2 linked regions of the Puniceicoccus vermicola genome follow. The protein of the gene in region 1 interacts with the protein of each later gene in a pairwise test. Links are inferred from orthologs where the notes say so. Each region holds a gene or a part of one and is shown on either strand. Other genes may lie near its edges.

The links.
Region 2: the proteins of H5P30_RS10910 (region 1) and H5P30_RS12415 interact in binary tests that used the Escherichia coli proteins (3 or more experiments, as listed by UniProt). The link is inferred for Puniceicoccus vermicola from one-to-one orthologs.

Annotation. Positions count from the first base shown.
Region 1 is NZ_JACHVA010000083.1:55,837-62,586, forward strand. What follows is about bases 1,661-4,620. They hold H5P30_RS10910 (ABC transporter permease), read left to right. Parts: upstream 1,661-2,621; coding sequence 2,622-3,620; downstream 3,621-4,620. Other genes in these bases: H5P30_RS10905 (sugar ABC transporter ATP-binding protein), read left to right, coding at 1,661-2,587; H5P30_RS10915 (substrate-binding domain-containing protein), read left to right, coding at 3,652-4,620. Also shown: H5P30_RS10900 (LacI family DNA-binding transcriptional regulator), read left to right, coding at 1-844; more of H5P30_RS10905, read left to right, coding at 1,097-1,660; more of H5P30_RS10915, read left to right, coding at 4,621-4,665; H5P30_RS10920 (sulfatase-like hydrolase/transferase), read right to left, coding at 4,932-6,296. UniProt on the Escherichia coli protein: Part of the ABC transporter complex RbsABC involved in ribose import.
Region 2 is NZ_JACHVA010000101.1:27,317-34,014, forward strand. Bases 1,141-4,048 are described here. They hold H5P30_RS12415 (sugar ABC transporter ATP-binding protein), read left to right. Parts: upstream 1,141-1,809; coding sequence 1,810-3,288; downstream 3,289-4,048. Other genes in these bases: H5P30_RS12410 (sugar ABC transporter substrate-binding protein), read left to right, coding at 1,141-1,712; H5P30_RS12420 (ABC transporter permease), read left to right, coding at 3,439-4,048. In the rest of the region: H5P30_RS12405 (substrate-binding domain-containing protein), read right to left, coding at 1-409; more of H5P30_RS12410, read left to right, coding at 753-1,140; more of H5P30_RS12420, read left to right, coding at 4,049-4,269; H5P30_RS12425 (cytidylate kinase-like family protein), read left to right, coding at 4,308-4,967; H5P30_RS12430 (mannitol dehydrogenase family protein), read left to right, coding at 5,025-6,497; H5P30_RS12435 (hypothetical protein), read right to left, coding at 6,510-6,698. UniProt on the Escherichia coli protein: Part of the ABC transporter complex RbsABC involved in ribose import. Responsible for energy coupling to the transport system.

The sequences.
Region 1 (6,750 bases):
TACTCTCATCCGAAGCATCAATAAAACCGCCGTGCGGACCATCGGGGCGATTATTGCCGACATCCGGGAAGACTTCTACACCGAGATCGTGACCGCCCTGCAAGCCCGAGCCATGGAGCACGGCTACAACCTCCTCCTCTGCGACTCTCAGGAAAGCGCCGAAAAAGAACAGTTCCACCTGAATACGATGACGAGCAAAGAAGTCAGCGCCATCATCCTCGCCCCGGTCGACACGAGCGCCACCTTCGAAACCCTCTCCGACTCTTCCATTCCGGTGGTCATGGTCGATCGCTTCAACGAACATCTACCAGCCGATTTCGTGGGAATCGACAACGCCCAAAGCGGAGCTCACGCCACCCGCCACCTACTCGAAAAAGGCTGCCAGAACATCTGCTTCCTCGGCCACCACGAAAACATCTACACCATTGCCCAACGCCAGCAGGGCTACCAAAGCGCCCTCCAAGCCGCCAGCAAAAGCAGCGGCAAGACCCTCCAAATCGAATATTTTCAAGGCGCGCCGAACAAGAACATCGGCACGAGCGAACTCAAAAACTTCTTCAAGAAGAATACCGATCTCGACGGCGTCATTTGCGGGACTTCCTCCATTTGCTTCGAAGCCATTAGCGTTCTGGAAGCCCTAAACCGCAAGGTCCCCAAGGACGTCCGCATCGTCACCTACGACGACAACAAGTGGTTCGACTACCTCCGAACCCCAATTACCAGCATCATCCAGCCGACCAGCGAAATTGCCAGCGAAGCCGTCGACATCGCCGTCGACCGGATCGAACGCCCCTCCACGATTAAGAGGAAGATATTTCTGGATTTCTCCATCCAGGAACGCTGAGCCTACCACCTGCCTCTCCCGCAAAGGGGACCTCCCAGCCCGGAGGAAAAAATTTGCGCAAAATTTCAAATTCCATTTGACTCGCGCTTCTACTGGGAATTAATTGCCCTCATCACTTCCCAGAACCCCATCCCTGGAAAGTCGCAAAGCTTCTTCACGATCTCACTCCCCGAGAATTTTCGTCCTCCCCCAAACTAGATCGACCTTCAAAGCTCTCTTCGAACCGATTTCCCCACCCCACTCCTTGAAAGCATGTCAGCACCCACCCCACTTCTGAGCGTAAAAGGCATTCGAAAGACCTTCGGAAAAGTTTGCGCAATCGATCATGTCGATTTCACCCTGATGCCCGGAGAAGTGCATGCACTTTGCGGCGGAAACGGCGCCGGCAAAAGCACATTCCTCCGCATCGTCATGGGCTTCCTCCAGCCCGATTGCGGAGAGATTCGCATCAAAGGCAGAATTTGCCAGTTCTCCAATGCCAAGCAGGCTCTCAATGCCGGAATCACGATCGTACAACAGGAGTTGAGCATGATCCCGGACATCAGCGTCGCGGAGAATATTTTCCTCGGGCAGGAACCGCGCAAGAAGCTGGGATTCGTCGATTTCAAACAGCTCAATGAGAAAGCCCAGGCTCTTCTCGACGAACTCGACTTCGACATCAAGGCCACTCGCCTCACCCGCACTCTGAGCGTCGCAGAACAACAACTGGTCGAGATCGCCAAGGCCCTCTCCCACTCCAATGCGGATATCATTTTCTTCGACGAGCCGACCTCGACCATTGGAGAAAAGGACAGCCTAAAACTCTTCAAAGCCATCCGTAAGCTCTCCGAAAAAGGAAAAGGCGTCATCTACGTTTCGCACCGCATGTCGGAGATCTTCACGATCTGCAATCGATACACCGTTTTCCGCGACGGGCGTTACATCTGCGAAGGAGACATCCAAGACATTTCCCGCGAAAAGCTGATTGAAGAAATCGTTGGCGGAGAACTGAACGAAGAATTCGCCAAATACAACAAGCCTACGGACGAGCCTCTATTGACGATTAACGAGCTGACCTCGAAGCCCGACTTCGCAGACGTCTCCATCACCGTTAAAAAAGGCGAGATCGTCGGCCTCTACGGCTTGGTCGGAGCCGGTCGAACCCGACTCCTCGACGCCCTTTTCGGAATCGCCCCCATCGAAAACGGGACCATCCAAATCGGAGAGAAGAAGCTCAAGAAACACTCGACGCGCGATGCGATTCGCGCCGGCATGGCCTACGTCACCGAAGACCGCAAAGAGACCGGTCTCGTCCTCTGCGGATCGGTCGCGGACAACACCTCCATCTCGTCCCTGCCCCATTTTACCCGCGCCGGAATTCTCAATCGAAAAAAAGAGCAAACCCAAGTCAACGCGGCGGTAAAAGCCTTCAACGTCAAAACCCCGAACACCCAGGAACTCGTCCAAAACCTGTCCGGCGGCAACCAGCAGAAAGTCATCTTGGCCCACTGGTCGATGACCCAACCCGACGTTCTCCTCCTGGACGAACCGACGCGTGGAATCGACGTTGGAGCCAAGAAGGAGATCTACCGATACATGTCCGAACAAGCTCTAACGGGAAAATGTATTCTGATGGTATCCTCCGAGCTCCCCGAAATCATCGGAATGAGCGACCGAATCCTCGTTTTCAAGAAAGGCCGAGTCGTTGCCGAACGAAAACAAGAAGAGGCCACCCAGACCGAACTCCTGAATCTGGCCTCCTGAGTCCTCCCCTTCCCATCTTCACCCCCAAAATCCCATGAACAAGCTACGAAATTTAGACCTTCGAAAGTACGGCATCGTATTCGCATTTTTCGCCCTCTGTATCATCATCGCCATCATCGGTGAGATTTGCGTGAAAAACGGAACATGGATGAGCAATTACTTCCTCACCAAGGAAAATTCCATCATCGTCCTGCGCCAAGTCTCCATCAATGGCATCCTCGCGATCGGAATGACCTACGTCATCCTCATTGCCGGAGTCGACTTGTCGGTCGGATCCGTCTTAGCCCTGGCCGGGATCGTGGCCGCTCGCTTCGTCACCCGGTCCTCTGACCTCGTGATCGGCGACATGAGCCACCCCATTCTCTATCCGGTTCTCGTAGTCATCGGAGTCGGGGCCATCTGCGGATTTATCAACGGATTCATCATCGCCCGCTTCCGGCTCCAGGCCTTCATCGTCACCATGGGGATGCTCTCAGCCGCCCGTGGGCTGACACTGCTGACCACCGGGGGAAATCCAGTCTCCTCCCTCGACTCCACCTTCCGGGAGATCGGAAATGGGCGCATTTTTTCCATCCCGATCCCGGTAATCATTTTCATCGGCATCTTCATCGTCGCATGGATTCTCCTCAATAAGACCGTCTTCGGCCGCTATGTCTACGCAGTCGGTGGCAATGAGAAGTCGGCCCAGACCTCCGGAATCAACGTTCAACGCATCAAGGTCATTGTTTATACGCTGTGCGGAGTTCTTTCCGGAATCGCAGGCCTCATTTTGACCGCCCGCACCGGCTCCGCCCAAACGAGCGCCGGAGCCTCCTACGAACTCGACGCCATCGCGGCCGTCGTGATTGGCGGGACATCGATGCTCGGAGGGATCGGAACTCTCATGGGAACCCTCTTCGGCGTCCTCATCATCGGAGTCATGAACAACGGACTCGATCTCCTCGGCGTCCAATCTTACTACCAGCAAATCATTAAGGGCGCGTTAATCGTAGCGGCCGTCCTGCTGGACCCCTCTCGCAAACAAAACCGTTAAGAACCCCTAACCCCAACTAAAAATAGAACGCATGAAATCAATCACCAAAAAACTATTCGCCGCTCTTGCCATTGTCTTAACTTTCCAAGTGAGTCATGCGGAGCCGAAACATGACGGACCCGTCAAGATCGCCGTCTTGATGTACGGGATGAAGGCTGAATTCGTCCAGCTCATGGAGCGAGCCGCCTACGACTATCCCGGCGTAAAAAGCGGAGAAGTCGAATTGACCGTCTACGACGGCCGCTACGACCCGCTCGTTCAAAACAACCAGGCCGAAACGGCCATTCGCACCGGCCATGACGCCATCATCATCAACCCGATGGACTTCAACGCGAATATCGACGTTGTGACGATGGCCAACGATGCCGGAATTCCCGTGATCGTTACCAACGCCCGCCTGAACACCGACGAGATGACTGCAGAAGTCGTTTCCGACGATGTCGAGGGCGGCTATCTCGAAGGTAAAGCCGTCATCGAAGCCATGGGAGGCTCCGGCAACGTCATTATCCTCGAAGGACCGAAAGGCGGTTCCGGCGAAATCCAACGCGGCCAAGGTATTGAAAAAGCCATTGCGGAATACCCTGCAGGCTCGATCAAGATCCTCGAACGCAAGACCGCAAACTGGTCACGCGCCGAAGCCCTTCCGATCATGGAAAACTGGCTCATGAAACACCGCGGTCGCATCAACGGCGTTATCGGTCAAAACGACGAAATGGCTCTGGGTGCAATCGAAGCAATCGAAAGCACGGGAGGCGACGTATCCGACTACGCCATCGCCGGGATCGACGGAGTTACCGACGCGATCTATGCAGTGAAAGACGGCAAAATGACCTCGATCCTGCAAGATGCCAGAGGCCAGATGCAAGGCTCCCTCGACGTAGCCCTGCGCCACGTCCTCGGCCCCGACTTCCAACCCGAATCGGACATCTGGGAACAATACGAAGGCCAACTCGAATGGAACGACGGAATGTCGAAACGCTACGACATCCCTTGGACGGTCGTTACCATCGAAAACGCTGACGCACTCCTCGAAATGCGCAACTAATCCCTTCACCAGTTTTGAAGATTGAGAGCAGCCGGTTCGCCGGCTGCTCTTTTTTTAGGGAAAAGGAGAAAGAACTTCGATTTCCCCGTCCCATGCAGAGAGCCCCCACCCTAAAAGCTTCTGCCATCGCCAACCGTTCGCGCATGGCTTGAGTCGTGCGCCTTTTCTCCGCGCCTGCCTTTCCGGTTCGTTGTCCGGCCCTGAGGGCACCCCAATCTCACCTCTCCGCAAAGAACCCCGCCCTCGACGTCTTCACCGATGCGAATCTAATATCCAGCGTTTCGATACTCCGGATTCGCCTCAACCCCATGCCCAAGCTCGGCCAAACGTTTTCTAAACCTTGCGACCTCGTCGGCATACTCAGGCTCTTCGAGGAAGTTGGTCGTCTCTCCTGGATCCCGTTCAAGGTCGAAAAGCACCTCGGGAACCTCTTCCCCGTAATACTGATATTTCAGGGCGTCCCTTTTGATCATGACATGATCTTCCCACATTTGGGCGACCGATTCGTTATTCCAATCGACGGATTCTTCCCGCAACAACGGAGCCAAACTGCGACTATCCAACCCCTCCGGTATGACCAAGCCAGCCAAGTCGCAGAGGGTGGCAAATAGATCACAGAGATTCACGTTCTCGTCGAGGACGCGTCCCCCCGCAAATCCTTTGGGCCAACGGATGATCAACGGCACCTTCACGCTTGCCTCGTAAAAACGGGTTTTCTCCCAGATCCCGTGTTGGCCAAGCATTTCCCCATGGTCGGAGGTGTAGACAATGATCCAGTCGTCGAGGTCATTGCCGAGCGATTTAAGCTTATCCAAAACCGAACCATAGTGGCAGTCGACCTGATCGATCATCCCGTAATACGCCGCGGTCGCATTGCGAATCGCGGCCTCCGAAGCGCAAACGGGTTTCCCTTGCTGGCTGAGCGAAAGAACCGGATGGTCACAGGGCTCCTCCAGGTAGACCGGAACCCGATTGTGATAATAGTCGAACCGCTCCTGATCGGTAAAATACGGATAGTGAGGCTGCTTCAGGCTCAACTTGAAGAACAGGGGAAGATGGCTTTGCGGACGCCGATAAAGGGGATCGTCAAAAAACCGGCCGAGATACTCCAGCGCCCCAGTCACCGCCCGCTGGTCAAAGGCCTGATAGGGTCCCCTCCCCGGTCGAGCTTCCTCCAGCTCTCTCTGATTCGACCATTTCTTAAACTGAGGATCGGGGCGATACCGGGCAAACTCCTCCTCGATCGAATCATCCACCGCTCCGGCTACGACTTCCGCATCGGGTGAGACACGCGAACGCCACCCCATCATCTGATCCTGGCCCTGATGATGGAGCTTACCGCTGCAGACGGTTTGATAGGCATAGCGAGAGAACTCCCGCGAAAAGGTCCGATAGCCGGGAGCCAAGTCCTTCCACCCCTCACAATTGCATGTCTTCGGCAGCTGGCCCGCCATCATGCACATCCGCCCCGGCACACAGATCGGCGAAGGCGTATAAGCATTGTTGAAGACCACCCCGGTCTCCGCCAACCAATCCAAAACCGGAGTCCGCACGATCTCATTTCCGGCAAAACCCGACACATCGGCGCGGTGCTCATCGCTCATCAAAAATAGAATATTGGGCCGGGGCATTATCTTATTCTGTCAGCAAATCCCTCTCGGAAGAGGGAAAGAGAAGTGAACCTATTGAATCAATCCCAGGATGACCATTCCTCCGAGAGGATTCAACCTGCGAAAAGGATTCTGCCTGACCGAAATTGCCACCTGCAGAAGCCATGCTCTTGGTGACAGAGAGACGAAAGGAAGGTCGTGCCCAAGCGGAAATTCGTTCCTCGCCGCGAAAGACCGACCTATGGCGATTCCTGCGCTTCCAAGGGGAACACCTCACCGGCTCTCAGCAGAGAAGTCTTTTGGGAAGGCTTAGAAAGTTCGATCCAACCAAAAACAAAACTTCTCTCCTACTCCTAGTAGAGGTCCGGCGTCAGCCGGTAGGAAGTGTTGCTCGCCACAACTCTAGGAGTGGCCAATTTCGTATGGATACGCGACTATTAGGGCGCGTTCCCAGCCCATTCCCAGGTTTCATATC
Region 2 (6,698 bases), on another replicon or contig:
TTTTTATGTATTGTTCGGCCTGAGCGAGGGCCATGGCTTTACGGTCTTGGGACCGATTCAACTCATAGGGGTGTGTGATCTGCAGCTCATACGCGGGCGAATTTTCGATGATGCTATCAACGATGGGGGTGAAAATCTCGGTGTCAGGGAATTCCGGAATAAGCAATCCTGCCGACAAACCGGAAAAATCGGGTGCTAACACCTGGGTGCCGAATCCCGCTCGGCGCCGAACGAATTTCGCATCGCTGAGCATCTTGATCGCCTTGGCGACAGTAGGGCGGGAGGTGCCGTATTGCTCGCAAATCGCCTTCTCGCTGGGGAGCAAATCACCTGGGACGTAACTTTGGTTTCGGATCGAAGTATGGAGGTCTTCGTAGATTTGCAGATACATCGGTTTTGAAGTGCTCATAATTTAAATGTAATCCAAATGTAATATTAAAATCAGTCAAATGTAATTTTTTGAATTTACATTCTGCGCCTTTTATGGATTTCTTATGAGCAGTCAGAACCCCCATTCGAATTTCCGATTCGCTGACAAGCATTCTTACCATGAACCCCCCATTTAAAGTCGTCGGTATAGGTGACCTCCCCCAGGGACCGTTATTACGAGTATCAACGGATCGGTGGATGGCCGACCAACTTTGTCCATCACGCACTAGCGCCAGTCGATAGAGATCCTCTGCTAAGACGATAATCCAATTTTTCGCTCTCTGATTAATCCTCAATCCATCAAAACGAACCTCAAAAATCCCATGAAAATAATACTCACAGGACTAATGCTCTGCTGCATGTCACTCACGATCGTCGGATGCGGCGGCAAAGAAGACGGAACAAGCTCCGCCGATCCCAAAGTAAAGATTGGCATGACGGTGCAGACCTTGACGAATCCGACTTGGGCTGGATATTGCCAGGCCATCGAAAAGGAAGTTCAGGCGCATGGCGGCAGCATCAACTACGTCTCCTGCGACAATAATATTGGTAAGCAGATCACCCAAATCGAAAACTTTGTTTCCCGGGGGGTCGATGTCATTATCGTCCATCCGGCCGACCCTGAGGGGGTTGAGTTTGCCCTGAAACAAGCGCGTGAGGCCGGAATTAAGGTGCTCGCATGGGATGATAATCTGAAGAACGCTGATATCGCCTGGTTGATTGATAATCACGAATTGGGCTACACCATCGGAGAATACGCGGCGATGTGGATCGACGAGAAGCTCGGGGGCACTGCAGAGGTCGCCATCCTTAATTACCCGCAATTGCCGATTTTACTGGAACGTGGCAATGGTATCCGCGATGCCATCACCGAGTTAGCCCCCAATGCTAAGATTGTTGCGGAAAGTAGCGCGATCGACACCAAAGAGGGGATCGAAAAAATGGAAACCATCTTTCAGTCGAACCCGAATGTGAAGGTCGTTTGCTCGATCGGTGGCGGCGGTTCCGTCGGTGCCAATGAAGCGGCCAAGGCGGCTGGAAAGATCACTGATGACTTCGGTATCTTTGCAGCGGACGCGACTCAACCGGAATTGGCAGCCATGAAGAACAATGAAGGGATCCGCATGACTGTGACGATTACCGGAACCAACACGGCTATCGGCGAGAAGATCTGGGAGATGGTGTCCGAGCTGAACTCCGGGGAGCCGATCGAGAATAAGGTCGTCTACCGCGAGATTATTCCCGTCACGAGTGAGAACGTCGATGAATACTTAGGAAAGTAAGCTTCGATCTTTGTAAATCCAGGTTGGCGTAGGGGCCAGAATACTCTGCGCCGACCTGGGATACCCCTCATCCATTCTACCTCAGCCCCAAACAGACATGAATATCCTTGAACTAAGGAACATCACGAAGAAATACCCCGGTGTGATTGCGCTGAACGATGTCAGCATTGATTTCATTGAAGGGGAGGCTCATGCCCTAGTTGGTGAAAACGGTGCGGGTAAATCGACCTTGATCAAGAGTTGCACCGGTGCAGTCAAACCGAATGCCGGCAGTATCGTGATCGAAGGAGAAGAATTTACTTCGCTCACCCCGCAGGTATCCGAAGCGCACGGTATCGGTGTCATCTACCAGGAGTTTAATCTGGTCGGCGAACTTTCTGTTGCGGAAAACATCTTTCTGGGTCGGGCCATCCGCAAAGGCCTCTTCATTAATAAAAAAGCCATGGTCCGCGAGGCCGCGGCGATCTTCGAGCAGTTTAACATCGATATCGATCCCCACGAGTTGGTCTGCAACTTAACGGTCGGCTATCAGCAACTCGTGGAGATTGCCAAAGCCTTATCGCAAAAGGCCCGGATTTTGATCATGGACGAGCCTTCCGCGCCTTTGACTTCGGCTGAAGCGGAACGCCTCTACGAAGTGGTGGATAAATTGAAGGCCAAAGGTGTGACCGTTATTTACATTTCGCACCGCATGGAGGAAATCTTCCGACTCACCGATCGCATCACCGTCTTGAGGGACGGACAGAAAATCGAGACCCTCAAGACCAGTGAGACCAATATGGACGAGCTGGTGAAGTTGATGGTGGGCCGCGAATTGAAAGAAACCTATCCGCAGCGCAAGTCTTGCATCTCTGATGAGGTGTTGCTGGACGTGCAGAACCTCTCCGGCAACGGCGTGACCGACATTAGCTTTCAAATCAAAAAAGGTGAAGTTTTAGGCTTTGCGGGTTTGATCGGTGCCGGTCGCACGGAAACCGCAGAGCTCCTTTTTGGCGCGGCGAAGAGAACTGGCGGAACCGTTTCTCTCAACGGCAAAGAAGTCCGCCCCAAGACGCCTAGAGACGCCATCGACTGCGGCATCGCTCTCGTTCCCGAAGATCGAAAGGGCAAAGGTGCCTTGATGGATATGAGGATCCGCAGCAACATCAGCATGGCTGTCCTGGATCGGATTTCGAAATTCTTCGTGATCGATCTGAAAGAGGAGAAGCGACTGGCCGAAGAATACAAGCAATCCATTCGGATCAAAACGCCCTCGGTCGAACAGCAGATCAAGAACCTCAGTGGCGGAAACCAGCAAAAGGTCATTATCGCCCGATGGCTCGCTTCCGAACCCGAACTGGTGATCTTCGACGAGCCCACCCGAGGCATTGATGTGGGGGCCAAGTCCGAGATTTACACTCTGGTCAATGCCCTCGTGGAAGACGGAAAGTCGGTCCTGATGATCTCCTCTGAAATGGAGGAAGTCATGGGCATGTCCGACCGAATTGTCGTCCTTTGCGACGGTAGGATTTCCGGCAGCTTGGACCGTAAAGATTTCAATCAAGAAGCAATCATGAATTTCGCATCTCAAAGATAGGAGAACAATAATATGGGACATTTAGAGAATTTAAAAGGCACCGCGAAAGCCATAGATTTCGCAAAACGGAACGGTATCTACGTCGTTTTGTTCGTACTCATCGGGTTCTTCTCCTTTGCGACGGAGAATTTCCTCGTCGCGAATAACTTGATGAACGTCGCCCGCCAGGTATCGATGCTCGGCATCGCGGCGGTCGGTTTTGCCTTCGTTCTTTTGCTGGGAGGTATCGACCTTTCCGTGGGTTCGGTGATCACCTTGGTCAATGTGGTCTGTGGCTGGTTTATGGTCAATGCGGGCCTTAACCCAGTGCTGGCGATCTTTATCACTCTTACGCTGGCCACCATGATCGGTTTCGCCAACGGCTGGATCATCGCGAATATTCATATGCCTCCACTGATTGTGACGCTGGCCATGTTGATCATTGTCGAAGGGGTGGCGTTTTTGATCAGCAAGGGTTTGCCGATTTATGGTTTTCCCGACTCCTTCGCCGTCATCGGGCAGGGCTATCTGGGGCCGGTTCCGATCCCCGTCATCATCATGGCGGTTGTTATGGCGATCGGAGCGTTTATTTTGAACAAAACCTACTTTGGTCGCTATTTTTATGCCGTGGGCGGTAATGAAGAAGCCGCGAAACTCTCCGGCATCAAGGTGAAAAATGTTAAATACCTCGTCTATTCATTGTCCGGTTTCTTTGCGGGTGTGGCGGGTATCGTCATCCTTTCGAGAACGAATTCCGCGACAGTCACGGCAGGTAAAATGATGGAGTTGGAAATTCTCACCGCCTGCGTGCTCGGTGGCGTTAGCGTCACTGGCGGCGTCGGTCGTATTTCCAATGTCATCGCCGGTGTCTTGATTCTCGGTGTGCTCAGCAATGGTATGGTCCTCATGAACGTCTCGGATTTTACGCAGATGGTCATCAAAGGCTCCGTTCTGTTGATCGCTGTCGCCTTTGACTGCTTGCAGCATCGGAAGGCCAGTTAAGCCATCATCAGGTCCACCACCAATTGGAGAAACGCATCATGAACACCATCGCAATTTCCAGACTGGTCGGCAGTGATGCCGGCGCGATCGCAAAGCAGTTGGCTGTATCCCTGGGCTACGACCTGGTCGATAAAGCCGTCTTGCAGGGCACCCTGCAGCAGTACGGGCTGACTCGCTTTGGCGAGCTCTACACATCGCCGCCCAACTTATGGGATTTGGCTAATACAAAGAACCTGGAAATCGTATCCATGCTGAACGATACCATGCGGGCGCTCGCCCACCGCGGACGGACTGTGGTTCTCGCACGCGGAGGTTACGTGGCCTTAAACAAGTATGCCGATGTGTTGCATGTCCGCTTGCACGCTCCGTTTGATGTTCGCGTGGATCGTGTCATGGCGCGAGAGAACATCGCGAAGCGGGAAGACGCGAAAACGAAAGTGGCTGCCGACGACAAAGCGCGGATCAAATTTGTCGAGAGGTTTTACCGGTGTAAATGGCACGACGAGAGCGAACTCGATCTCGTCCTCAACACCGATATTATCCCGAAACCAACTGCCGAATCCTGGATTACAGAAGCGTTGCGTTTACAGGAGGCGAAGGATGGCCGCCCCGATGTCCAACTTGCTCAAAAGACTAGGGTCGATCCTCTTCTCCTGAGTGCAATCGATGAAGCCATTGAGCGGCGCATATCAATTTAAGCTCACCGGTAGAGCCCCTGCAGCTGCAGAAACGTCAATACCAAACATTATCATCAAATGACGATTCAATTAAACAATGCGAACCTCGGTAAATTGGATTCTCGGATCCAACGCCCGAACTACGACAGAAAAGAAGTCAGCCAATCCATTATGCATGTGGGTGTCGGCGGCTTTCACCGAGCCCATCAGGCTGAATATGCCGATGATTTGCTCAATCAAGGAGGCGACAAGACTTGGGGCTATTGCGGGGTAGGATTGCTCCGGCATGACGCTCGCATGGATGCGATCATGCGTGCCCAGGATTGTCTTTATACTCTTGTGGAGCGAGGCCCGGAGGGGAACTCGGCGCGTGTGATCGGTTCGATTGGCGAGTTTGTCTATGCACCGGATAACAGGGAGGCGGTGATCGAGCAGATGGCCTCGCCCAAGACTCGAATTGTTTCGCTGACGATTACAGAAGGGGGCTACTATTTCGCCTCGAACGGGGAATTGGATGCCGCGCACCCCGACTTGGTCATGGATCTTGAGAATCCTCATGCGCCATCCTGTTCGTTCGGATACTTACTTGAAGCTTTAGACCGGAGGCGCCTTCGCGGACTTTCACCATTTACGATCATGTCATGCGATAACGTCCAGGGCAACGGTGAGGTCGCCAAGAAAATGCTGTCGGCCTATGCGGAGTTGAGAGACCCCGCGCTCAGAAACTGGATGGATACCAATTGCCTGTTCCCAAACAGTATGGTCGACCGGATCACACCCGCCACGACCGACGAGCTTCGAATCCTTGTCCGTGAAGAATTCGGAATCGAAGACGATTGGCCAGTGATGACCGAACCTTTCAAGCAATGGGTCATCGAGGACCACTTTATCGATGGGCGTCCACGATGGGAAGACGTTGGTGCACAAATGACAGAAGATGTGCTCCCTTACGAGTTGATGAAACTCCGCCTGCTTAACGGCACACACCAAGCTCTTTGCTATATCGGATTACTGCTCGGAAAAGAATTGGTTCACGAAACCATGGAGGATTCCGAAATTCGTACTCTCTGTCGTCGAATGATGGATGAGGAGGCAACGCCGACATTGTCTCCTGTTCCCGGCATCGACCTCACTGAATACAAGGACTCGGTGATCGAGCGTTTCGCGAATCCGGCGATCCGAGACCAACTCTCGCGTATCGGAATATACGGGTCTTCGGGGATTCCCAAGTTCGTATTGCCATGCATCAGCGAGCAGTTGAAAAAGGGTGGTTCCATCAAACTACTCAGTTTTGTCATCGCATCATGGTTCCGTTTCCTCAGTGGGCTGGACGAATCGGGGAAGGAAATGCCAATGCTCGACCCCATGGCCGAGAAACTTCGGAATCGAGCCCAGGAAGCGGGAAGTGACGCAAGTCCTCTGCTAGCCATGCGTGAAGTTTTTAGCGAAGAGTTGGCGAATCAGCCGCTCTTTGTCGAAACGGTCTCTTCCCTCTTGAAGAGTTTTTACGAACGGGGAGCTGCTGCGACCTTGAAGGACTGTCTCCTCTAAAACCAGTAAAACTCATCGATTGACAGGAGTCAGATCAATCCAACATAGGAAGGTGAAACCGCCGTTGTTGTCGGAGGTGTATCCAGCATCGAGCTTGGCAGCATAACGGCAATGCTCGGAGATGGCGCCCGAGTCGCGTTCATAGATCGCGATGCAGAATCTCTTGGATTGCTGCAGGAAGATTTTGGGGATCGCATGATA